Regions from separate parts of the Aeromonas sp. FDAARGOS 1409 genome, predicted to be linked through region 1. Evidence: predicted binding sites of a transcription regulator. Region 1 holds the regulator's gene; the other holds the start of a gene.
What was found. Region 1 encodes sigma-54, which starts transcription at its own class of promoters, with help from an activator protein. Its sites were predicted from a motif close to TGGCACNGTTTTNGCTT; they were not measured.
Positions count from the first base shown of each region.

Region 1 (11,495 bases):
AGGGAGAGGGAGACCAGGGGCCCCAGGCTCTGCTCTGCGCCGAAATCCTTCAATACGTTGTAGCCCTGCAGCGAGAGCACCATGCCGATGAAGAGGCCCGACACCAGTATGATGGCGACGGACTGTACACCCACCACGTAGAGCTGCTGCACCAGCAGCGGGAAGTGCTTGCGCGGCTGGGGGCGGCCCGCCAGCGCATGAAACAGCATGATGGTGGCGCGACCGATGGCGCTGATGAAGCGCACCCCGCTCCGACCCAGCTTGCTTACCTGAGTTGTCAACATCACAGATCCTGTAGCAGGTCGCCTGCCGGAAAATGAAACGGAACAGGACCGTCGGGCAATCCTTTCAGGAACTGCTCGACTTCGGGATTGTGCTCTTCGCGCAGTTGCTCCGGCGTGCCGTGCGCGACCACCTTGCGGTTGGCGATGATGTAGGCGTAGTCGGCGATGCTCAGCACCTCTTTCACGTCGTGGGTGACGATGACGGAGGTGATGCCGAGGGCGCCGTTGAGCTCCTTGATCAGCTTGACCAGCACCGCCATGGTGATGGGATCCTGACCGACGAAGGGCTCGTCATACATGATGAGATCCGGATCCAGCGCGATGGATCTGGCCAGGGCCGCGCGTCGGGCCATGCCGCCGGAGAGCTCGGAGGGCATCAGTTTCGCCGCGCCGCGCAAGCCCACCGCCTGCAGCTTCATCATGACGATGGTGTGGATCAGCTCCTCCGGCAGACCGGAGTGCTCCCGCAGCGGAAAGGCCACGTTGTCGAAGACCGTCATGCCGGTGAACAGGGCGCCGCTCTGGAACAGCATGCTCATCCGCTTTCGCACTTCATACAGCCGGCTGCGCGAGAGGGTGGGGATGTCTTCCCCGTCAAACAGGATGTGACCGGATTCAGGCTTCAGCTGGCCCCCGATCAGGCGCAGCAAGGTGGTCTTGCCGATCCCGCTCGGCCCCATGACGGCGGTGACCTTGCCACGGGGAATGGTCAGGTTGATCCTGTCGTACAGCAACCTATCTCCGTGACTGAACGTCAGGTCGGAGATGGTGATCAGGTCATCGTTCAAACAATTGTCCATCCGGTATAAATGAAGAGCGAATTTTATGGGCTAGTCTAGGTCTAAGCAACAGCGAGGAACAACTATTGAGCGGGTTTCCCCCCCAAAGATGCGACAGTTTTATGTAACAACTTGCATCAACGACCAGCCCTTCCGCATCCGATTCGCTTATCTCGGCAGACTTTTTTATAATCCCGCAGCAAATTTCGGCCCGGAGCTGTGCCTTTATGTCTGTAAAGCCTGAAAAAGTGTCTGAATTGTTCGATTTCCGTCGCAGTGCCCGTGCGGTGCTGGACATAGAAAAACAAGCCATCGATGGGCTCTACCAGTACCTTGACGAAGCCTTCGAGCGCGCCTGCGAGATGGTGCTGCGCTGCGGCGGCAAGATAGTGGTGACCGGCATGGGCAAGTCGGGTCATATCGGCAACAAGATTGCCGCGACCCTGGCCAGCACGGGGACGCCCGCCTTCTTCCTGCACCCGGGCGAGGCCAGCCACGGGGATCTGGGGATGATCTCCGGCGGGGATCTCATCATCGCCATCTCCAACTCCGGCGAGAGCGACGAGATCCTGGCCCTGCTGCCGGTGCTCAAGCGTCGCGGCATTCCACTCATCTGCATGACAGGCAACCCGGCTTCCACCATGGCGAAAGAGGCCAATGTGCATCTGTGCATCAAGGTGGAGAAGGAGGCCTGCCCCCTCGGTCTGGCACCCACCTCCAGCACCACCGCGACCCTGGTGATGGGGGACGCGCTGGCCGTGGCCCTGCTGGAGGCCCGCGGCTTCACCGCCGATGACTTCGCGCTGTCGCACCCGGGCGGGTCCCTCGGCAAGCGGCTGCTGCTGCGGGTCGGCGATCTGATGCACAGCGGTGAGCTGTTGCCCAAGGTGGGGATAGATGCCACCATCAGCCAGGCGCTGCTGGAAGTGAGCCGCAAGGGGCTCGGCATGACGGCGGTGGTAGATGAACGGGGGCTGCTTGCCGGCCTGTTCACCGATGGTGACCTGCGCCGCATTCTGGATCTGCAGGTGGATATCCATCACACCCCCATCAGCCGCGTCATGACGGTTAATTGTGTTACCGTAGGACCTGAGATGATGGCGGCCGAGGCCGTCAAACTGATGGAAACCAGAAAGATCAACGGGTTGTTGGTCGTGGACGGGGAAAGACGTCCGCTGGGCGCCTTCAACATGCACGACCTGCTGAAAGCCGGAGTAATTTGATGCAAGACGTACCGACCCTCTATGGTCCGGTGACGCGCAGCCAGTACGAGAGGGCGGCGCAGATCCGCCTGCTGGTGTGCGATGTGGATGGAGTGCTCTCAAACGGCTTCATCTATATGGGCAACAACGGCGAAGAGCTGAAAACCTTCTGCACCCGCGACGGCGCCGGCATGCGGGCCCTGCTCAATGCGGGCATCGAGATCGCCATCATCACGGGGCGCAACTCCCGCATCGTCAGCGATCGCATGAAGGGCCTGGGGGTGCAGCACCTGGTGCAGGGGGCGGATCAGAAGCTGCCCCACTTCGAGGCACTGCTGGCCAAGCTGGGGCTGGATGCATCACAAGCAGCCTATATGGGGGATGACACCATAGACCTGCCGGTGATGCAGGCCTGTGGCCTGGGTATCGCCGTGGCGGACGCCCATCCTCTGGTGCTGGCGCGGGCCGACATGGTGACGCGGCTGGGAGGCGGTGTCGGTGCGGTGCGCGAGGTGTGCGATCTCATCCTCCAGGCCAAGGGCCTGGGAGACTATCAACCCGAGGCGTCGATATGAACAAGCAGACGGTGCTCTTCGGCCTGCTGTTCCTGGTGGCGCTGGCGGCCTGGCAGCTTGGCGAGATCGAGCTGGCCCCGGAGCCGACCACCAAGGTGGAGAACTTTCAGCCGGACTTCACCGCCAGGAACCTGGTGACGACCCGCTTCAACGAACTGGGCAAACGGACCGAACGGCTGGAGTCGGAATACGCGGAGTATTACCAGATCCTCGAGCAGGCCACCTTCGACAAGCCGGTGGTCTACATGTTCGACGAGAAGGGGGAGGCCGAGTGGAAGCTGACGGCCGAGACCGGGGTGCTCAACACCGATGACAATGTGATCCTGCGTGACAAGGTGCATCTGGACGGCCTGCTGCCGACCTCGTTCATCTCCACGCTGGACAGCCCTTATCTGGAGCTGGATCTGGTGACTCAGGAGATGAGAAGCAACCAGCACATCAGCATAGTGGGCCAGGAATTCCAGACCGAAGGCGTGGGCCTGAAGGGTCACCTGGAACGTAAATATTTCGAATTACTGGATAAAGGCCATGCCACTTATTTCAATGAAAAACGTTAATCTGGCCCTCACGACCCTGCTGCTGTGCGGCACCCTGAGCGCCAAAGAGTCCGACTTCGCCGAGAAGGTCTATGTGGATGCGGTCAAGCAAGTGGCCGAGATGCAGGACAACCGCATCACCTTCAGCGAGGACGTCATCATCACCCAGGGCACCATCAAGATTCAGGCCGACAAGGTGGTGGTGATCCGCTCCGGCGAGAAGGGGGCGGAAGTGATGACGGCCTATGGCAATCCGGCCACCTTCTTCCAGGTGCTGGACAACGGCAAGCCGGTCAATGCCCACGGCAACAGCATCCGTTATGAACTGAAGAACCGGCTGGTGACCATCACCGGCAACGGCCAGCTCAAGCAGGAAGACAGCCAGGTGAACGGGGATCTCATCCGCTACGACATCGTCAAACAGAAGATGATCGCCGAGAGCAAGGGGCCGGCCCAGCGCGTCAAGACGGTGTTCCTGCCGGATCAGGTCGAGAACTTCGACAAGCCCGCCGACCAGAAGAAGTAGGAAACAGAAACCATGGCAGTGTTAAAAGCAACGGGTCTGCAGAAGAGCTACAAGCGCCGCATGGTGGTCAGCGACGTGAGCCTGGAGGTGGGAACGGGCCAGATCGTGGGACTGCTCGGCCCGAACGGGGCGGGAAAGACCACCTCCTTCTACATGATCGTGGGCCTGGTGCAGCGGGATGCCGGTCTCATCACCATCGACGAGCAGGACATCAGCCTGCAGCCCATGCACATCCGAGCCCGCAACGGCATCGGCTACCTGCCGCAGGAGGCCTCCATCTTCCGGCGCCTGTCGGTGTTCGACAACCTGATGGGGGTCATGCAGACCCGCAAGGGGTTGAGCCGGGAAGAGCGGGAGGATAAGGTCGAACAGTTGCTGGAAGAGTTCAACATCACCCATATCCGCGACAGCCTGGGGCAGAGCCTCTCGGGCGGGGAGCGCCGCCGGGTCGAGATCGCCCGGGCGCTGGCGGCTGAGCCGCGCTTCATTCTGCTGGATGAACCCTTCGCCGGTGTTGATCCTATTTCCGTCATAGACATCAAGAAGATCATCCAGCATCTGAAAGAACGCGGGCTGGGTGTGCTGATCACCGACCACAACGTCAGAGAGACGTTGGATGTGTGCGAGAAGGCCTACATCGTCAGCCACGGCAAGATGATTGCCGAAGGTGCGCCGGCCGACATCCTCGCCGATGAGCAGGTCAAGCGCGTCTATTTGGGCGATCAATTCAGTCTATAGTAAGGGGGCACCCCTCATTTTTGTTAGGTGACTGCCTCGCTGAACATAAGGATATCCCGACGTAGATGAAGCCGACATTACAGTTGCGCCTCGGTCAGTCCCTGACCATGACGCCACAATTACAACAAGCGATTCGTCTGCTCCAGCTCTCCACCCTGGAACTCCAGCAGGAAATTCAGCAAGCGCTCGACAACAACCCCTTGCTGGAGCAAGAGGAGAACGAGGCGCAGGAAACCAGTGAGGCAGAGGCACAGGACGCCAGTCAACTCGACTCCAGCGATGCCATGGCCCAGGAGAGCATGCCGGACGAACTGCCGGTGGACACCACCTGGGACGAGGTCTACTCCGCCGGTACGGCCCAGAGCGCAGGGCCCATTCACGACGGGGAGGACAGCATCTATCAGGGGGAAACCACCGAAAACCTGCAGGACTACCTGCTGTGGCAGATGCGGCTCACCCCCTTCAGCGACGTGGATGCGGCAATCGCGCTGGCCATCATCGATGCCATCGACGAATCCGGCTATCTGACGGCCACCCTCGAAGATATTCAGGCTGCAGTCAGCAGCGAAGAGGTAGAAGTCGAACTGGATGAGGTCGAAGCGGTGCTCAAGCGGGTGCAGCATTTCGATCCGGTCGGCATCGCCGCCCGCTCGGTACAGGAGTGCCTGCTTATCCAGCTCGGCCAGTATTCGCCTGAATTGCCCTGGCTCAACGAGGCCAGGGAGGTGATCCGCGAGCACATGGATCTGCTCGGCAATCGCGACTATCGCACCCTGGCTCGCAAGACCCGCCTCAAGGAGAGCGATCTCAAGGAGGTGCTGGATCTCATCCAGCAACTGGAACCCAGGCCCGGCAACGGCATCATCCAGAGTGAATCCCAGTACGTGATCCCGGATGTGTCCGTGGTCAAGAAGGGGAGCAAGTGGGTGGTGGAGCTCAATCCGGACTCGGCACCGCGCATCCGTGTCAACGAGGCCTATGCGGCCATGGCGCGCAATGCCCGCAGCAGTACGGATACCCAGTTCATCCGTTCCCATTTGCAGGAGGCCAAGTGGTTCATCAAAAGTCTGGAGAGCCGCAACGACACACTGCTCAAGGTGGCCAGCTGTATCGTCGAGCAGCAGCAGGGCTTCTTCGAATATGGCGAAGAGGCGATGAAACCCATGGTGCTCAATGACATCGCCGAGGCCGTGGAGATGCATGAGTCGACCATTTCCAGGGTCACGACCCAGAAGTACATGCATACGCCCCGCGGCATCTTCGAACTGAAGTTTTTTTTCTCCAGTCATGTCAATACGGAGGGAGGAGGAGAGTGCTCATCGACCGCTATTCGTGCGCTCATCAAGAAGCTGGTGACGGCGGAGAACCCCGCCAAGCCGCTTAGTGATAGCAAGATCGCGGATTTGCTGGCCGAACAGGGTATTATGGTGGCGAGACGCACGATCGCAAAGTACCGTGAATCCTTGTTGATCCCGCCATCCAATCAGCGCAAACGCCTGGTTTAGGCAAACAGAAGGAAGACGTTATGCAAATCAACCTGACCGGACACCATGTCGAGATTACCGAAGCTCTGCGTGACTATGTGAACAACAAATTTGCCAAACTCGAGCGTCACTTTGACCATATCAACAACGTACATGTGGTGTTGAGCGTCGAAAAACTGAACCAGATTGCCGAAGCCAAGCTGCATGTCAGCGGGGGAGAGGTGTTCGCCAATTCGCAGCATGCCGACATGTATGCGGCGATTGATACCCTGCTGGATAAACTGGATCGGCAGATCATCAAGCACAAAGATAAGTTAAATCAAAAATAACTATGCAACTTGAACACATACTGAGTCGGGACTGCACCAAGAGTGCGGTCCCTTGTACCAGCAAGAAACGCGCGCTAGAGATCATCAGTGAACTGGCCGCAGAGCGCCTCGGTGCCTCCCGCCAGGTGCTGTTTGAGAGCCTGCTGGCGCGAGAAAAGATGGGCAGTACCGGGATCGGTGCCGGTATCGCCATTCCCCACGGCCGGATCGACGACGCTTTTGCCCCGACCGCCGTATTGATGACCTTCTCCGAACCCATCCCTTTCGATTCTATCGACAATCAACCGGTTGACCTGCTCTTTGCATTGCTGGTGCCGGAAAGCGAGTGCAAACAGCACCTCAAGACTCTTTCCCTGATGGCATCCAAGCTGGGTGACAAGGCCGTCTGCCGCCAGTTGCGCCAGGCGACCAGCGACGAAGAACTCTATCAGATCATGACGTCGGCCTGAGGCCGGGTCTGACACAGCCACGTTGGCGTGAGGGGACAAGATGCAGTTAATAGTGGTAAGCGGTCGTTCGGGCTCCGGCAAGACGGTAGCCCTGAGGGTGCTGGAGGATCTGGGGTACTACTGCGTGGACAACCTGCCGGTCAACCTGCTGCCCCAGCTGATCGTCTCGGTGGAGAGCCAGTATGACAAGCTGGCGGTCAGCATCGACGTGCGCAACCTGCCAGCCCAGACAGACAGGCTGGAGAGCCTGCTGAGCCAGGTTCGCAACGAGGGACGGGTGAAGTTTTCGAGCTTCTTCTTCGACGCGGACAACACCACCCTGCTCAAACGCTACGGCGAGAGCCGCCGTCTGCATCCCCTGTCCCGCAACAAGCTGTCGCTGGACGAGGCGATCCGGGAAGAGACCCATCTGCTGGCGCCGCTCTCCTCGACCGCCGACCTGCGCATCGACACCACCAACCTCAGCATTCACGATCTCAGCGAGCTCATCAAAACCCGGGTGCTCGGCAAGAAAGAGAACGAACTGGTGCTGGTGTTCGAGTCGTTTGGCTTCAAGTACGGCATTCCCAAGGATGCGGACTTCGTGTTCGACGCCCGTTTCCTGCCCAACCCGCACTGGATCCCCGAGCTCAAGCCCTTCACCGGCAAGGATGAGCCCGTGGCCAACTACCTCTCGAGCCAGCCCGACGTCATGCTGTTCATCCAGCAGATCGAGAACATGCTGGGGACCTGGCTGCCCCATCTGGAGCGCAACAATCGCAGCTATGTGACCGTCGGGATCGGCTGCACCGGTGGTCAGCACAGGTCGGTGTTCATCGCCGAGCGGCTCGCCAGCGCATTCCGGCTGCTTGGCAAGAACGTGCAGATCCGCCATCGCACGTTGGACAAGCGTTCAAACCCCGCCTGACACACAGGATGCTCAGATGACAGTTTCCGCCTCGGTAGAAGTCAAAAACAAGCTAGGCATTCACGCACGACCGGCCATGATGCTGTTCGAGCTGGTACAGGGATTCGATGCCCACGTGTTGCTGCGCAACGAGGACGGCGTGGAGGCCGACGCGGACAGCGTGATCGGCCTGCTGATGCTGGACTCTGCCCAGGGCAAACAGGTGGAGGTCCAGGTGGAGGGCCCCGAAGAGGTGGAAGCCCTGGCCGCCGTAGTGGCCTTGTTCACCTCGGGCTTCAACGAGGAGTAAACTCCCCCGTTGCCTCAGGGAGCGCTGCGCGCCAGCGCCTTGAAATCGGCAAACTCCCGACAAGCCAGCAGGTTCCTGCTGGCTTTTTCGTTCATCAGCGCCAGAAACAGGTCGTAAAGCCCCATGGCCTCCTCGTAGTCGGCCTTGGCGATGGTCAGCACGAAGATCAGGGTGGCGCTCTCCCCGTTGCCCCAGTCGATCCCCTGTGGGGCCAGCACCGTATAGACCAGGGTGCGGCGCGCCAGCAGACCGAGGGAGTGGGGCAGGGCGATGCCGTCCCCCAGCATTGTAGAGACGATCCGCTCCCGCTCCTGCAATGATCCCCGAAAGCCGGTTTCCACCAGGTCTTCTGCCTCCAGCTGGCTGCAGATGCGATCAAACAGCGCCGCCTGACTGAGAGGTTCATCAAGCACCATGAAGTGCTCGGCATCGAAGTACTTGTCGAGCAGGTAGGGGCGGGTGCGATCGACCAGCACTAGCTTGCCGAGCTGCTCCAGCTGGTACTGGGTCGGGAAGGGGGCCACCTGCACCACGGGGGCATTTTTCTCGCTCACCTTGACGGTACTGATGACGAAATCCTGTTCGACTCGCATCAGCCCCTCGTAATCCCGCACCGACTCCAGCGTGGTCAGCTGAAGCTGGGGGTATTCCCGCCGGATACGCGCCTCCAGCACCCGGAAGGTGGCGTTGCCCGCATCGCACAGCAGCAGCGCCTGGGGGCGCCGGGTGTAACCGATGTCATGGTGGCGCTCCAGGCCGACCCCGATGTGGATCACCAGGTAGCCTATCTCGTGATGGGTCAGGTGGTACGGGGTCTGCCTGATCCACTCCGAGATGGCCGCCAGGGTGATGTCGTAGGCGAGGGGATAGTACTGCTTGATGTGGTCCGCCAGGGGATTGTGGCTGCCAATCTGGTACTTGACCCGCAGCAGCATGGCGCCGATGTGGGTCTGCAGGTCGGCCCGCAATTGCGGATCGCCGCGAAGGTCATAAGGGTAGTGCTGGTGGATGTAGTCCAGCAGGTGCGCCACCAGTTGCTCGCTTTCGGTCGCCATGGCCGGGCTGAGCAGGGGCGTCTCCGCGGTGAGGCGTGCCTGGATCTGGATGGCGAGGCAGGCGATCTCCTCCTGCCCCGGCGGGGTCAGGGTCGGCAGCTCGGCATAGATGTCGCGGGCCACCGCAGCCAGGGCCGGCGTGATGTCGTCGCTGGCAAACTGCCGCAACTCGTGGCCGGACGCCTGGCGCAGCAGGGCGACGGCGCAGTAGACGGTGACTTGCTGCAGGCTCTCGTCGGCCAGACGCAGCTGATGGCGACCGAGTTGCTCGTGAATGTGGTTGCCTACTACCTCCAGCGTCTTGCTGGGGCAGAGGGTGGGCAGCAGGCTCTGGAGCGGATGCCGGTGCAGCAGCTCCTGGCAGAGCAGCTGGGTGAGGCAGGCGCGGATCGCCGTCTCGCCCCCCTGGATGCGCATCCCCAGCCGGGGTCTGCTGTCGATGGCGAGCCCGAAGTGGGCGAGCCGCTCCCGCACCTCCGTCATGTCACCCTGCAAGGCTGCCCGGCTCAGATACCAGGTGTCCGCCAGTTCGTCGAGCTTGATCCCCTGTTCCGCCGTCAACAGCAGGATCTGCAGGTGCAGCACTCGCTCGCGGCTGGTGCGGGGCAATCCGCTCTCCTGCTCCTGGGCCGCCAGCAGCGCCTCGAACAGCCCCTGATTGTAGATCTTGAGCTGATAGCCGCTGCCGCGCTGGTGGATCAGGTGGGCACCCCGGGTGGCGATGAGCTCGTTCAGGGTCGCCACGTCGGTACGCACCGTACGGGTAGAGACATTGAGGCGGCGGGCCAGCTCCTCCTGCGGCAGCGGCTCGGCGTGGAGCAGGGTGAGCAGTTGCTGGAGTCTGGGGTGGGGCAGCTTGATCATGAGGCGGGATCGGACTCCTGTCGCGGAATGAAAAATCGATGTTAACAAGGGGGTCATTGACAAGCCAGGCACCGCCCAGTGATCGGACCGGTGCCTGAGGGCGTCGCTATGCCAGCAGTCCTTTCATCGTGGCCAGCAGGGTACGCACGTCCTCGGGACGGGTCTGACCGCTCTCGCTGTCGATGATGGAGCTGTAGATGTGGGGGATCACCTTCTCGACCCCGGCATCCAGCGCAATCCGCACTATCTCCTGGAAGTTGTCGAGATCGATGCCGCCGGTGGGCTCCAGCCAGAAGCCGTGGCGAGCGCAGGCCTCGGCCACCGCCTGATACTCGGCGCGGCAGGCCAGCCCGCCCATGGGGAAGAACTTGACCGAGCTGCCGCCCATGTCCTTGAGCAGGGCGATGGCGGTGTCGATAGGAACTATCCCGTCCGGCTGCTGGGCACTGAGGGGGCCGGTGGAGATCTTCACCATCCCCGGGGTGCCGCTGGGGGAGACAAGGCCATTGACGAGGGTGTCAGACTGGCCGAGCAGTGCCCGGCTGGCGCCGACCCCGGTGAACACCTGGTTGACGTGCTGGGGTTGCAGCTGGCGAGCCAGCTCGGCCACCATGGCGGACTGGCGCGGATCGCCTGCCCCCAGCCCGATGGAGAGGGCGTTGTCGATAAGCCTGGCGTAAGCCTGCATGTCGGCCACCGCGGAGGACACATCCGGGTAGTTTTTGGAGAGCACACCGACCAGCACGTGGCCCTCGGCAGCCTCATAAATGTCGACGGCATTTTGTCGGGAGCCGGCCAGCACGTTGAGGCAGACCCGATCGCGGTAGTAATTGGGAGTCAAAGACATCAGTTGTTCTCCTGAACGAGGTGGGCGATGGCGGCATGGATCTGGTTGAGCTGGGGCTGGGTGACGCTGCGCACGTCTATCTCGATGTGCCCCTCGTTGGCCTTGTAGCCACGGCAGTAGATGGCAGGCGTGCCCTGCTGCAGGCGGGAGACCACTTCCACCGTGGTCATGCCGATCTGCTGGTGGTCGAAGGCGATATCGGTGCGGGCGATGTCGCGCCCCGCGCTGTCCCACACTACCTTGGCGCTGATGCCGGGCAACTGGTTGAGGCGCTCGATGAAGGGGGTCATCTTGGCGACCATGGCGGCGCCGCTCTCCTTCTCCTTGGCCAGGTAGCGCTCGATGGCGTGGGTGAGGCCGAGGATCCCCTCCTTGCCCACCTTCATGGCACGGCCGATGCCGTTGGCCTGCTGCTTGACCCACTCCACATACTGGCGCTTGCCGAGCACCAGCCCGCTGGTGGGCCCTTCGATGGCCTTGGCGCCGCTGTAGATGACCAGATCCGCTCCCTGGTTGTAGTAGAGACGCAGATCTTCCTCGGCCGCCGCATCGACGATGAGCGGGATCCCGTGGGCCCTGGCCACCTCGGCCGCCTCGGCCACCGACAGAATGCTCTTTTGCACGCAGTGGT
Region 1 covers NZ_CP077395.1:1,777,960-1,789,454, forward strand. The annotation lists gene mlaE (lipid asymmetry maintenance ABC transporter permease subunit MlaE) at 1-284, opposite strand, end outside; gene mlaF (phospholipid ABC transporter ATP-binding protein MlaF) at 284-1,084, opposite strand; gene I6L39_RS08435 (KpsF/GutQ family sugar-phosphate isomerase) at 1,291-2,286, shown strand; gene kdsC (3-deoxy-manno-octulosonate-8-phosphatase KdsC) at 2,286-2,840, shown strand; gene lptC (LPS export ABC transporter periplasmic protein LptC) at 2,837-3,397, shown strand; gene lptA (lipopolysaccharide transport periplasmic protein LptA) at 3,384-3,902, shown strand; gene lptB (LPS export ABC transporter ATP-binding protein) at 3,915-4,640, shown strand; gene I6L39_RS08460 (RNA polymerase factor sigma-54) at 4,706-6,145, shown strand; gene hpf (ribosome hibernation promoting factor) at 6,166-6,453, shown strand; gene ptsN (PTS IIA-like nitrogen regulatory protein PtsN) at 6,456-6,902, shown strand; gene rapZ (RNase adapter RapZ) at 6,943-7,809, shown strand; gene npr (PTS phosphocarrier protein NPr) at 7,826-8,098, shown strand; gene I6L39_RS08485 (transcription antiterminator) at 8,113-10,017, opposite strand; gene I6L39_RS08490 (KDGP aldolase family protein) at 10,124-10,864, opposite strand; gene I6L39_RS08495 (DgaE family pyridoxal phosphate-dependent ammonia lyase) at 10,864-11,495, opposite strand, start outside.

Region 2 (11,495 bases), 860 kb from region 1:
CCACCCTGACCCTCCTCTCACAAGGGGAGGGAACGAACAAGGGCCTTCCCGCTTCGAAGGGGGAGGCTGGGAGGGGGTTGCCTTGGGCAAACTCATCACAAGGAGCGAGCAATGAGCCCTGAAACCTTTGTCGACGTCTTTCGCGAGGCGCTCTGGCTGGTGACCATCATGGTCTGCGCCGTGATCCTGCCGAGCCTGATGGTGGGCCTCATCGTCGCCATCTTCCAGGCCGCGACCTCCATCAACGAACAGACTTTAAGCTTCCTTCCCCGCCTGGTGGTGACCCTGCTGGCCCTGGGGGCCGGTGCCCACTGGGGCCTGCAGAGCCTGATGGACTTCTTCTTGCTGATGGTGAGCCAGATCCCCGAGGTGGTGGGGTGAGTCAGGGGGAGGCCGTGGTGGTGCCGGCATCACGCAGCCACGAGGTAGGGGCATGAGCTACACCACGGCGGTGATCATGGAGTGGCTGACCAGCATCCTCTGGCCGCTCGCCCGGGTGAGCAGCCTGCTGATGGTGATGGCGGTGTTTGGCAGCCGGCTGGCCCCTGCCCATATCCGCATCGGCCTGGCGCTCGCCATCACCCTCATCATCGCGCCCCTGCTGCCCCCCATGCCCAAGATTGAGCTCTTCTCCGTCGGCAGCTTCCTGGTGCTCGGCCAGCAGCTGCTCATCGGCATCGCGCTGGGCCTGATGACCCAGTTCCTGCTGGAAACCTTCGTGATGGCGGGCCAGGTCATCGCCATGCAGACCAGCCTGGGCTTCGCCACCCTGGTGGACCCCATGAACGGTCAGTCGGCCCCCGTGGTGGGCCAGTTCTACCTGATGCTGGCGACCCTGGTGTTCCTGGCGGTGGATGGTCACCTGCTGATGCTGCGCATGGTGGTGCTGAGCTTCGAGACCCTGCCGGTGTCGGACAGCGGGCTGACCCTGCCCGCCATCCGCAGCCTGGTGAGCTTCCTCGGGATCATGTACCAGGCCTCATTGGTGATGGCGCTGTCGGCCATCATCGCCCTGCTGCTCATCAACTTCGCGTTCGGGGTCATGACCCGGGCGGCGCCCCAGCTCAACATCTTCAGCATCGGCTTCGCGGTGAGCATGATGTCGGGTCTCTTCATCCTCTGGTTCACCATAGGCGGCTTCATGGGGCACTTCGATGCCCTCTGGGAGCGGGTGCAGGAGACCAGCTGCGAGCTGATCAACGTCCAGTGCCTGGGGGGTCAGCATGGCTGATCTCGTTCGGGGCGATGGCATCGAACAACCGAGTGGGCTGCCATTGTGGCAGGCTGCTGGCGGGATGATCCCCATCGGAGGTCAGCATGGCTGATACCGATCAGGAACGCACAGAACAACCCACGGGCAAACGACTGCAACAGGCCCGGGAAAAAGGGCAGATTGCACGCTCCAAGGAACTGGGTACCGCCAGCGTCCTGCTGGCGACCGTGTTCGGGCTTCTGATGATCAAGGAGAGCCTGGCCGATGCCATGGTCAAGGTGCTCACCATGGGCTTCACCCTGGACCGGGATCAGGCGTTCGATCCCAACGCCATGGGGGTCATGGTGCCGGCCCTGCTGGGAGAGCTGCTCCAACCCCTGGGGCTGCTGTTTCTGCTGGTGATCATCGCCGCCTTCGTCGGCAATACCCTGCTCGGCGGGATGAACTTCTCCTCCGAGGCCATGCTGCCCAAGTGGAGCAAACTGAGCCCCTTGAGTGGTTTGAAGAGGATGTTCGGGGTGCAGTCCCTGGTGGAACTGGTCAAGTCCATCGCCAAGGTGTTGTTCATCTCCCTGTTCGCCTGGTGGATGCTCTCCAGCCAGTTCAACCACCTGCTCAACCTCTCCCTGGAGGGCTTCCCTGGTGGCATCATAGACGCCCTGGACCTGCTGCTCTGGATGCTCATTATCCTCTGCTGCGCCCTCATTCCCATCGTCGCCATCGACGTGCCGTTCCAGACCTGGAACCACAATCGCCAGCTCAAGATGACCAAGCAGGAGGTCAAGGACGAGTTCAAGGACAGCGAGGGCAAGCCCGAGGTCAAGGGGCGGATCCGCCAGCTGCAGATGCAGATGGCGATGCGCCGCATGATGGGGGACGTGCCCAAGGCGGACGTCATCATCACCAACCCGACCCACTACTCGGTGGCCTTGAAATACGATGCGGGCAAGCCGGGGGCGGCGCCCAAGGTGCTGGCCAAGGGGGTCGACGAGGTGGCCATGAAGATCCGGGAGATAGCGCGCGAGTACGACATCCCCGTGATGTCCTCGCCGCCGCTGACCCGGGCCATCTACCACGCCACCGAGATTGGCCAGGAGATCCCCGAGGGGCTCTTCGCCGCCGTGGCCCAGGTATTGGCCTATGTCTACCAGCTCAAGAAGTTCCGCCGCGGCCGTGGCCGGCGGCCGACCCCCCTCGCCAAGGATCTGCCCATCCCGCCCGAGTTTCGCAAGTAAGGCGCTAGCTGGAGCCTGACCTGTTCGCCTGGGACCCGTCGCCAATGTTCTCCCGGCAGGGAGACGCCAGCCTCCTTGCCGCCCCGGCCCGGAAAGCCTGCGACGGACTTCTGACAGCATCAAAATAAAACCCATGCAGATCAATTAATTGAATCATTGGCTTGATATTTGCTTTAATCCGGCATCGGTAGTTGAACATTGAGAAGCACGATGGGATTGAAGGCAGGGCTGGGCCGTTTCAAAGAGTACAGGTGGTTGCTGACCAAGGGGGTCGGGACCCCGCTGCTGGTGCTCGCCTCCCTCGGCATGGTGGTACTCCCCATTCCGCCCCTGATGCTGGATATCCTCTTCTCCTTCAACATCGCCCTCTCCATCGTGGTGCTGCTGGTGGCCGTCTATACCCGCCGGCCCCTGGAATTCGCCGCCTTCCCCACCGTCTTGCTGATAGCGACCCTGCTGCGACTCGCCCTCAACGTGGCCTCCACCCGGGTGGTGCTGCTGGAGGGCCACAACGGCAGCGCGGCGGCCGGCCACGTGATCGAGGCGTTCGGCAACGTGGTGATCGGCGGCAACTATGCGGTGGGCATCATCGTCTTCATGATCCTGATGATCATCAACTTCGTGGTGGTCACCAAGGGTGCGGGGCGGATTTCCGAGGTGAGCGCCCGCTTCACCCTGGACGCCATGCCCGGCAAGCAGATGGCCATCGACGCGGACCTGAACGCCGGCCTCATCAACCAGGAAGAGGCCAAGAAACGCCGTCAGGACGTGACCCAGGAAGCGGACTTTTACGGCTCCATGGACGGTGCCTCCAAGTTCGTGAAGGGGGATGCCATTGCGGGCATCATGATCCTCTTCATCAACATCATCGGCGGCTTCATCATCGGCATGCTGCAACACCAGCTCACCTTCGCCGAGGCGGCCCAGATCTACACCCTGCTCGCCATCGGTGACGGCCTGGTGGCCCAGATCCCCTCGCTGCTGCTCTCCATCGCCGCCGCCATCATAGTGACCCGCCAGAACACGGATCAGGACATGGGCACGGCCGTGCTCGGCCAGCTGTTCGAGAACCCCAAGGCCCTGGTCATCTCCGCCGGCATCCTCTTGATGATGGGCAGCGTGCCCGGCATGCCGCATCTGGCCTTCCTGAGCCTGGGGGCCGTGGCGGCCGCCGGTGCCTGGTGGCTGCTGCGCCGGGAGAAGCAGAACAAGGCGAGGGCGGCGAGCGGCGAACTCCTGCCGGCCCAGGGGGATGCCCCGGTGGAGCAGAAGGATCTGAGCTGGGACGACGTCATGCCGGTGGACATCATCGGCCTGGAGGTGGGCTATCAGCTCATCCCGCTGGTGGACAAGAACCAGGGCGGCGAGCTGCTCAACCGGATCAAGGGGGTGCGCAAGAAGCTCTCCCAGGAGCTCGGTTTCCTGGTGCCTGCGGTGCACATTCGCGACAACCTGGATCTCGCCCCCAACCAGTACCGCATCACCCTCATGGGGGTGAGCACCGGCGAGGCCACCGTCTATCACGACAAGGAGATGGCCATCAACCCGGGCCAGGTGTTCGGCCAGATCCACGGCATCGCCACCCAGGACCCGGCGTTCGGGCTGGAGGCGGTCTGGGTCGCCAAGGAGCAGGTCTCCCAGGCGCAGACGCTGGGCTATACCGTGGTCGATGCGGCCACCGTGGTGGCCACCCACCTGAGCCAGATCCTCTCCAACCACGCCGCCCTGCTGCTTGGCCACGACGAAGTGCAGCAACTGCTGGACATGATAGGGAAACACCAGAGCAAGCTGGTGGAAGGGCTGGTTCCCGAGGTGATCAGCATGGGCAACCTGGTGAAGGTACTGCAAAATCTCCTCAATGAAGGCGTGCCAATTCGCGATATGCGCACTATCCTGCAGACCCTCGTGGAATATGCGCCCCGCAGCCCGGACCCGGAAGTGCTGACCGCGGCCTGCCGCATCGCCCTGCGCAGACTCATCGTGCAGGAGATCGCCGGCCCAGAGCCCGAGCTGCCGGTGATCACCCTGTCACCGGAGTTGGAACGCATATTGCATCAATCCCTGCAGGCAGGTGGGGGAGATGGCGCCGGCATCGAGCCGGGACTGGCGGAGCGGATGCAGCGCTCCCTGGTGGAAGCCACTCAACGACAAGAACTGGAAGGCCAGCCGGCCGTGCTTCTGACATCGGGGATATTGCGCAATACCCTGGCGAAATTTGTCAAGAATGCCATTCCTGGATTACGCGTGCTGTCCTATCAGGAAGTGCCTGACGACAAGCAGATCCGCATCGTCAGTGCGGTGGGACAGGGCTAGTTAGCGGAGATGACGGGTGAAGATTAAGCGGTTTTTTGCCAAAGACATGCGCACGGCGCTGGCCGAGGTCAAGGAGACTCTCGGGCCCGATGCCGTCATCATGTCCAACAAGAAGGTCACCGGTGGGGTAGAGATAGTCGCGGCCGTCGATTACCAGTCCCAGGTGCCGGGGCCCAAAGACGCGCCGGTTCGCCGTCAGTTGAACGAAGAGAGCGTCAATATCTCGTCTGCGGGCAAGCAGATGACGCGTTCGGCGCCGCCCAAGGAACAGAACGAATACTATGCCGATACCCTGGCCGCCCTGCTGGCACGCCAGCAGAAGCTCAACCCGGCCAACCCCGCGGGCGGCAATGCAGCCCAGGGCCCCTGGTCCGGGAATGGGGCGGGCAACGGCAATGCTGCGCCGGCCTCCTGGCAGACCAATGGCGGTGCCGGCACCCAGTCCGCCGGGCTGGCCGCGGCCGGCAGCGCCCCCAGAACCCTGGCCGAACAGGGCCAGTGGGGCGCCGCTCCCGAGCCCGCCAAGCCCAAGGCCCGTCCTGCCGCCGCCCCGCGCCAGGCCCAGTCCCCCCAGCGGGATCAGGAGATGGAGGGGATGCGCAAGGAGATGGCCAGCATCCGCAAGCTGCTGGAGCACCAGATCTCCGGCCTGATGTGGCAGGAGGTGGAGCGCCGCGAGCCCATGCGCGCCCTGCTCATCAAGGAGCTCAAGAAGATGGGCTTCGACGACGCCTTCGCCGATCAGCTGGCGGGGCTCATCCCCGAGGACATGCCCATCCATCAGGCCATGGCCCAGCTGGCCGAGGTGCTGACGGCCCAGCTCAAGATCAGCGAGGACGAGATCCTCCGTCAGGGCGGCGCCGTGGCCCTGCTCGGCCCGACCGGGGTGGGCAAGACCACCACCATCGCCAAGCTGGCGGCCCGCTTCGCCATGAAATATGGCGCCGAGCAGGTGGCGCTCATCACCACGGACAACTACCGGATCGGCGCCCACGAACAGCTGCAGACCTATGGTCGCATCATGGGCTGCCCGGTGCGCCAGGTGCGGGACGCCGAAGAGCTGGCCAATGCGCTCTACCAGTTCCGCCATCGCCGGCTGGTGCTCATCGACACCGCCGGGGTGGGTCAGCGGGACATCCGCCTGACCGAGCAGCTCGATACCCTGGTGAAGAACGCCAAGGTGCGCATTCGCAGCTATCTGGTCATGTCGGCCACCTCCCAGCGGCGGGTGATGCAGGAGGCGGTGGATCATTTCAGGCGCATTCCGCTCTCCGGCTGCATCCTGACCAAGCTGGACGAGAGCCTGAATCTGGGGGAAGTGATCAACGTCTGCATTCAGAACGCCCTGCCCATCAGCTACATCACCGACGGGCAGCGGGTGCCGGAAGATATTCAAGTTGCCAATGCGGCGCTGCTGGTCGGTGCCGCCATGGGGTCGCTGGAGCGGGAAGCAGAGGATCCCTATTTCTGGGGATCGGGTTTCGGCGAGACCGAAGATTCGGAGTTTTATGAGTAACATGTATATGGATCAGGCGAGTGGTCTGCGCAAAATGCGTCAAAACAATCGAGTGAAAGTGATCGCCGTGTCCGGAGGCAAGGGGGGCGTCGGCAAGACCAACGTGACCCTGAACGTGGCGGGAGCCATGGCCGCCCAGGGCAAACGGGTGTTGGTGCTGGATGCCGACCTGGGTCTGGCCAACGTCGACGTCATGCTGGGGCTGCGGGTGCACCGCAACCTCTCCCACGTGCTGGCGGGGGAGTGCACCATAGACGACATCATCGTCGAGGGCCCCTACGGCATGATGATAGTGCCGGCCACCTCGGGCACCCAGTCCATGGTCGAGCTGTCGCCGGTGCAGCACGCCGAGCTCATCCGCGCCTTCGGCGAGATGAAGACCCAGGTGGACGTGCTGCTGGTGGACACGGCGGCGGGGATCTCCGACATGGTGCTGAGCTTCACCCGCGCCGCCCAGGACATCATGGTGGTGGTGTGCGACGAGCCCACCTCCATCACCGACGCCTACGCCCTCATCAAGATCCTCTCCAAGGATCACGGCGTGTTCCGCTTCAAGGTGGTGGCCAACATGGTCCGCTCCCTGCGCGAGGGGCAGGAGCTGTTCGCCAAGCTGACCCGGGTCACCGACCGCTTCCTCGACACCTCCCTGGAACTGGTGGCCTGCGTCCCTTACGACACCAACCTGCGGGCCGCCGTGCGCAAGCAGAAGCTGATCGTCGAGGCGTTTCCGAAATCCCCCGCCTCCCTGGCATTCCGTGCCCTGGCCAACAAGGCGGCGAGCTGGCCCATCCCGAACCAGCCGGGGGGGCACCTCGAATTTTTCCTGGAAAACTTGTTGCAAAAGCCGGTCATAACACAGGAAGACTCCCGTGAATAAAGCCCAAGCATACTTGCGTCATCAGGATTCCTACGTGCTGGTCGAGCGTCACGCTCCGCTGGTCAAGCGGATTGCCCAGCATTTATTGGCTCGCCTGCCAAGCAGTGTCTTGCTGGATGACCTGATCCAGGCAGGTATGATTGGGCTGCTCGAAGCCTCCCGCAATTTTGACGGCAGCAAGGGCGCCAGCTTTGAAACCTATGCCGGCATCCGCATCCGCGGCGCCATGCTCGACGAGATCCGCCGCGGGGACTGGGTGCCCCGCTCGGTGCACCGCAACAGCCGCGCCATCGCCGAGGCGATCGAGAACGTGGAGCAGGCCCATGGCCGCGACGCCAGGGACACCGAGGTGGCCGCCAACATGGGGGTCTCCCTCGGGGAGTATCACGCCATGCTGCAGGATGTCTCCTGCGGCAAGATCATCGGCATCGAGGATCTGGGGGTCAGCGAGGATGTGATAGGGCATCCCGATGATGCCAGCCACGGCGGTTACGACGATCTGGCGGCCGAGCGCTTTCAGGGCGCCCTGGCCGAGCACATCGCCCGACTGCCGGAGCGGGAGGCCCTGGTGCTCTCCCTCTATTACGACGAAGAATTGAACCTGCGCGAGATCGGCGAGGTATTGAGCGTGAGCGAGTCTCGCGTGAGCCAGATCCACAGCCAGGCCATGCACAGACTGCGCGCCCGTCTGCGAGATTGGAATGTATAAGTGACTGTACTGGCTACACTGGAGCGCAACTCTAAGGCATAATCCGCACCATAAAACCTGCGATCTGCATCATGTAAGCGAGCCGTCTTGACGGCTATTTAGGAGGAACTTTGGACAAGAACATGAAAATCCTCATCGTCGATGATTTTTCAACGATGCGCCGGATTATCAAGAACTTGCTGCGTGACCTGGGATACAACAACACCCATGAAGCAGACGATGGCAACACGGCGCTGCCGATGCTCAAGAACGGCGACTTCCAGTTTGTGGTCACCGACTGGAACATGCCGGGCATGCAGGGCATCGACCTGCTCAAGGCCATTCGCCTCGATGACAAACTCAAGCACCTGCCGGTCCTGATGGTGACTGCCGAAGCGAAGCGCGAGCAGATCATCGAAGCCGCCCAGGCAGGGGTCAATGGCTACATCGTCAAGCCGTTCACCGCCGCCACCCTCAAAGAGAAGCTCGACAAAATCTTTGAACGCATCGGCTAAGGAGCGGCAGGGATGAAGGCCAAAACGAGTGCCATGATCTCGCTTGAACAGGCAAGGATGCTGGTTGCCCACCTGGAGCGAGAGGAGTTTGAACAGGCCGACAACATCCTCGCCGATGTGTGTGCCCCCAACGCGGCAGCCCTGTTTGACAAGGTGGGGCAGTTGACCCGCCAGTTGCACAACTCATTGCAAGATTTTCGCCTGGATCCCAGGATCCCTGACCTGGCCACCCATGAGATCCCGGATGCCCGGGAGCGCCTCAGCTATGTCATCGACATGACGGACAAGGCGGCCAACCGCACCATGGATGCGGTGGAGGCCAGTCTCCCCATCGCCGATCGACTCAATGACAACATTCAGCTGGTCATGCCCAATTGGAATGCCCTGATGAGCCGGGATCTGGAGCTGGGTCAATTCAAGGCGCTCTGTCATCAACTGAATGATTTTATTAAGGCTTCGGAAAGCGATGCCGATAAGTTACGACAACTGCTGACGGAGATCCTGATGGCTCAGGATTTCCAGGACTTGACCGGTCAGATGATCCGCAAGGTGATCAAGCTGGTGCAGGAAGTTGAAACAAAGTTGATAGAGATGCTGACCATGTTTGGTGAGGGCGTTATCGATCATTCGGCGCGCAGCCTGCCGGCGAGCGGCATCGAGGCGGAAGGTCCCATCATGAACCCGCAGACGAGGTCCGACGTGGTCAATGGTCAAGATGATGTGGACGATCTGCTGTCTAGCCTGGGATTCTAATGGAGTGACGCATGGCCTTCGAAGTTGATGAAGACATACTGCAAGACTTTTTGGTCGAAGCATCAGAAATATTGGAACAGTTGTCTGAACAACTGGTCGACCTGGAAAAGCGACCCGATGACAAGAATCTGTTGAATGCCATCTTCCGCGGCTTCCATACCGTCAAGGGGGGGGCTGGCTTCCTCTCCCTGACCGAGCTGGTGGACGTCTGCCACGGCGCCGAGAACCTGTTCGACATGCTGCGCAACGGCAAGCGGACCCTCAGCGCCGAGCTGATGGACGTCATCTTGCAGGCGCTGGACGCCATCAACGTCATGTTTGCCCAGGTGCAGAACCGCGAGGAGATAAGCCCGGCCTCTCCTGACCTGCTGCACGATCTGCACGAGCTGTGCAAGCCCGAGGGGCAGGAGCAGCTGCGCACCGCCAGCGTCGCCGCCCAGTCACAGCCAGAACCCGAGCCTGAGCCCGAGCCGGAGCCCGTCATCGTCGCCCCGAGCGAGCCGGTGGCCGTCAATGGCGGCGGCTCCATCGACGAGATCTCCGCCGACGAATTCGAGCGCCTGCTCGACGAGCTGCACGGTGTCGGCAAGGCCCCGACCGTCTCTGCCGCCCCCGTGCTGAGCGGTTCAGGCGACATCACAGACGACGAGTTCGAGGCGCTGCTCGACCAGCTCCACGGCCAGGGCCAGCACGGTGGTGCCCCCGATCTGACGCCGCTGCAGTCGGTCCAGAAAGAGGTGGACGAGCTCATCGACGACGACGAGTTCGAGCGCCTGCTGGACGAGCTGCACGGCCGTGGTCAGGGGCCCCAGCACAGCATGGCTGCTGCTGCCCCGGCCCCCGAACCCAAGGCGCCTGCCGCCGCCCCCGTGACGCCCCCCAAGGCGCCGGTGGCGGCCAAGCCCGCCTCGGAACCCGTTGCCGCGCCGGCCAAGGCCGCCCCTGCCAAGCCGGCCGCCCCCGCCGAGAGCGGCGCGGTACAGAGCGACACCACGGTGCGGGTGGACACCAAGACCCTGGACGTCATCATGAACATGGTGGGGGAGCTGGTGCTGGTGCGTAACCGCCTGGTGAGCCTCGGCATCGCCAGCAACGACGAAGAGATGTCCAAGGCGGTGGCCAACCTGGACGTGGTGACCGCCGATCTGCAGGGCGCGGTCATGAAGACCCGCATGCAACCCATCAAGAAGGTGTTCGGCCGCTTCCCGCGGGTCGTGCGCGATCTGGCCCGCACCCTCAAGAAAGAGATCGAGCTGGTGATGGTGGGGGAGGAGACGGATCTGGACAAGAACCTGGTGGAGGCCCTGGCCGACCCCCTGGTTCACCTGGTGCGCAACTCCTGCGACCACGGCATCGAGATGCCGGACGTGCGCGAGAAGGCGGGCAAGCCCCGTCAGGGCACCATCACCCTGAGCGCCTCCCAGCAGGGGGATCACATCCTGCTCTGCATCGAGGATGACGGTGCCGGCATGGATCCGGAGAAGCTGAAATCCATCGCCATCAGCCGCGGCGTGCTGGATGCCGACAGCGCGGCGCGCATGAGCGACAACGACGCCTACAACCTGATCTTCGCCCCCGGTTTCTCCACCAAGTCCGAGATCTCCGACATCTCCGGCCGCGGCGTCGGCATGGACGTGGTGAAGACCAGCATCGTCAGCCTCAATGGCTCGGTGCACATCGATTCCACCTGGGGCAAGGGCACCCGGCTTGAAATCAAGGTGCCCCTGACCCTGGCCATACTGCCGACCCTGATGGTGGAAGTGGGCCAGCAGACCTTCGCCCTGCCGCTCGGCTGCGTGAACGAGATTTTCCACCTGGACCTGAAGAAGGCCAACGTGGTGGACGGCCAGCTCACCATCATAGTCCGCGACAAGGCGATCCCGCTGTTCTATCTGCACAAGTGGCTGGTACGCGGTGCCGGCAAGACGGCCCGTCAGGACCAGGGCCACGTGGTCATCGTCCAGATCGGCACCCAGCAGGTCGGCTTTGTGGTGGACAACCTCATCGGTCAGGAAGAGGTGGTGATCAAGCCCCTGGACAACCTGCTGCAGGGGACTCCCGGCATGGCCGGCGCCACCATCACCAGCGATGGCGGCATCGCCCTCATCCTGGATGTGCCCAGCCTGCTCAAGGCCTATGCCCGTCGCCACTGAGCGTCTGGCTCAAGGAGTTAAAAGAATAACAATGGCAGTCAAGGTATTAGTGGTCGACGATTCGAGTTTCTTCCGTCGTCGGGTCAGCGAGATCATCAATCAGGACCCCCTGATGACGGTGATCGACACGGCCCAGAACGGACGGGAGGCGGTAGACAAGGCGCTGCAGTTGCGGCCGGACGTCATCACCATGGACATCGAAATGCCGGTGCTCGACGGCATCAGCGCCGTG
Region 2 covers NZ_CP077395.1:2,640,417-2,651,911, forward strand. The annotation lists gene fliQ (flagellar biosynthesis protein FliQ) at 112-381, shown strand; gene fliR (flagellar biosynthetic protein FliR) at 434-1,231, shown strand; gene flhB (flagellar biosynthesis protein FlhB) at 1,318-2,448, shown strand; gene flhA (flagellar biosynthesis protein FlhA) at 2,659-4,761, shown strand; gene flhF (flagellar biosynthesis protein FlhF) at 4,778-6,277, shown strand; gene I6L39_RS12610 (MinD/ParA family protein) at 6,279-7,154, shown strand; gene I6L39_RS12615 (RNA polymerase sigma factor FliA) at 7,147-7,863, shown strand; gene cheY (chemotaxis response regulator CheY) at 7,974-8,357, shown strand; gene I6L39_RS12625 (protein phosphatase CheZ) at 8,370-9,110, shown strand; gene I6L39_RS12630 (chemotaxis protein CheA) at 9,122-11,263, shown strand; gene I6L39_RS12635 (chemotaxis response regulator protein-glutamate methylesterase) at 11,295-11,495, shown strand, end outside.
Region 2: flhA (flagellar biosynthesis protein FlhA) is a predicted target of sigma-54. The motif match lies at 2,606-2,622, and genes of this name have one in related genera.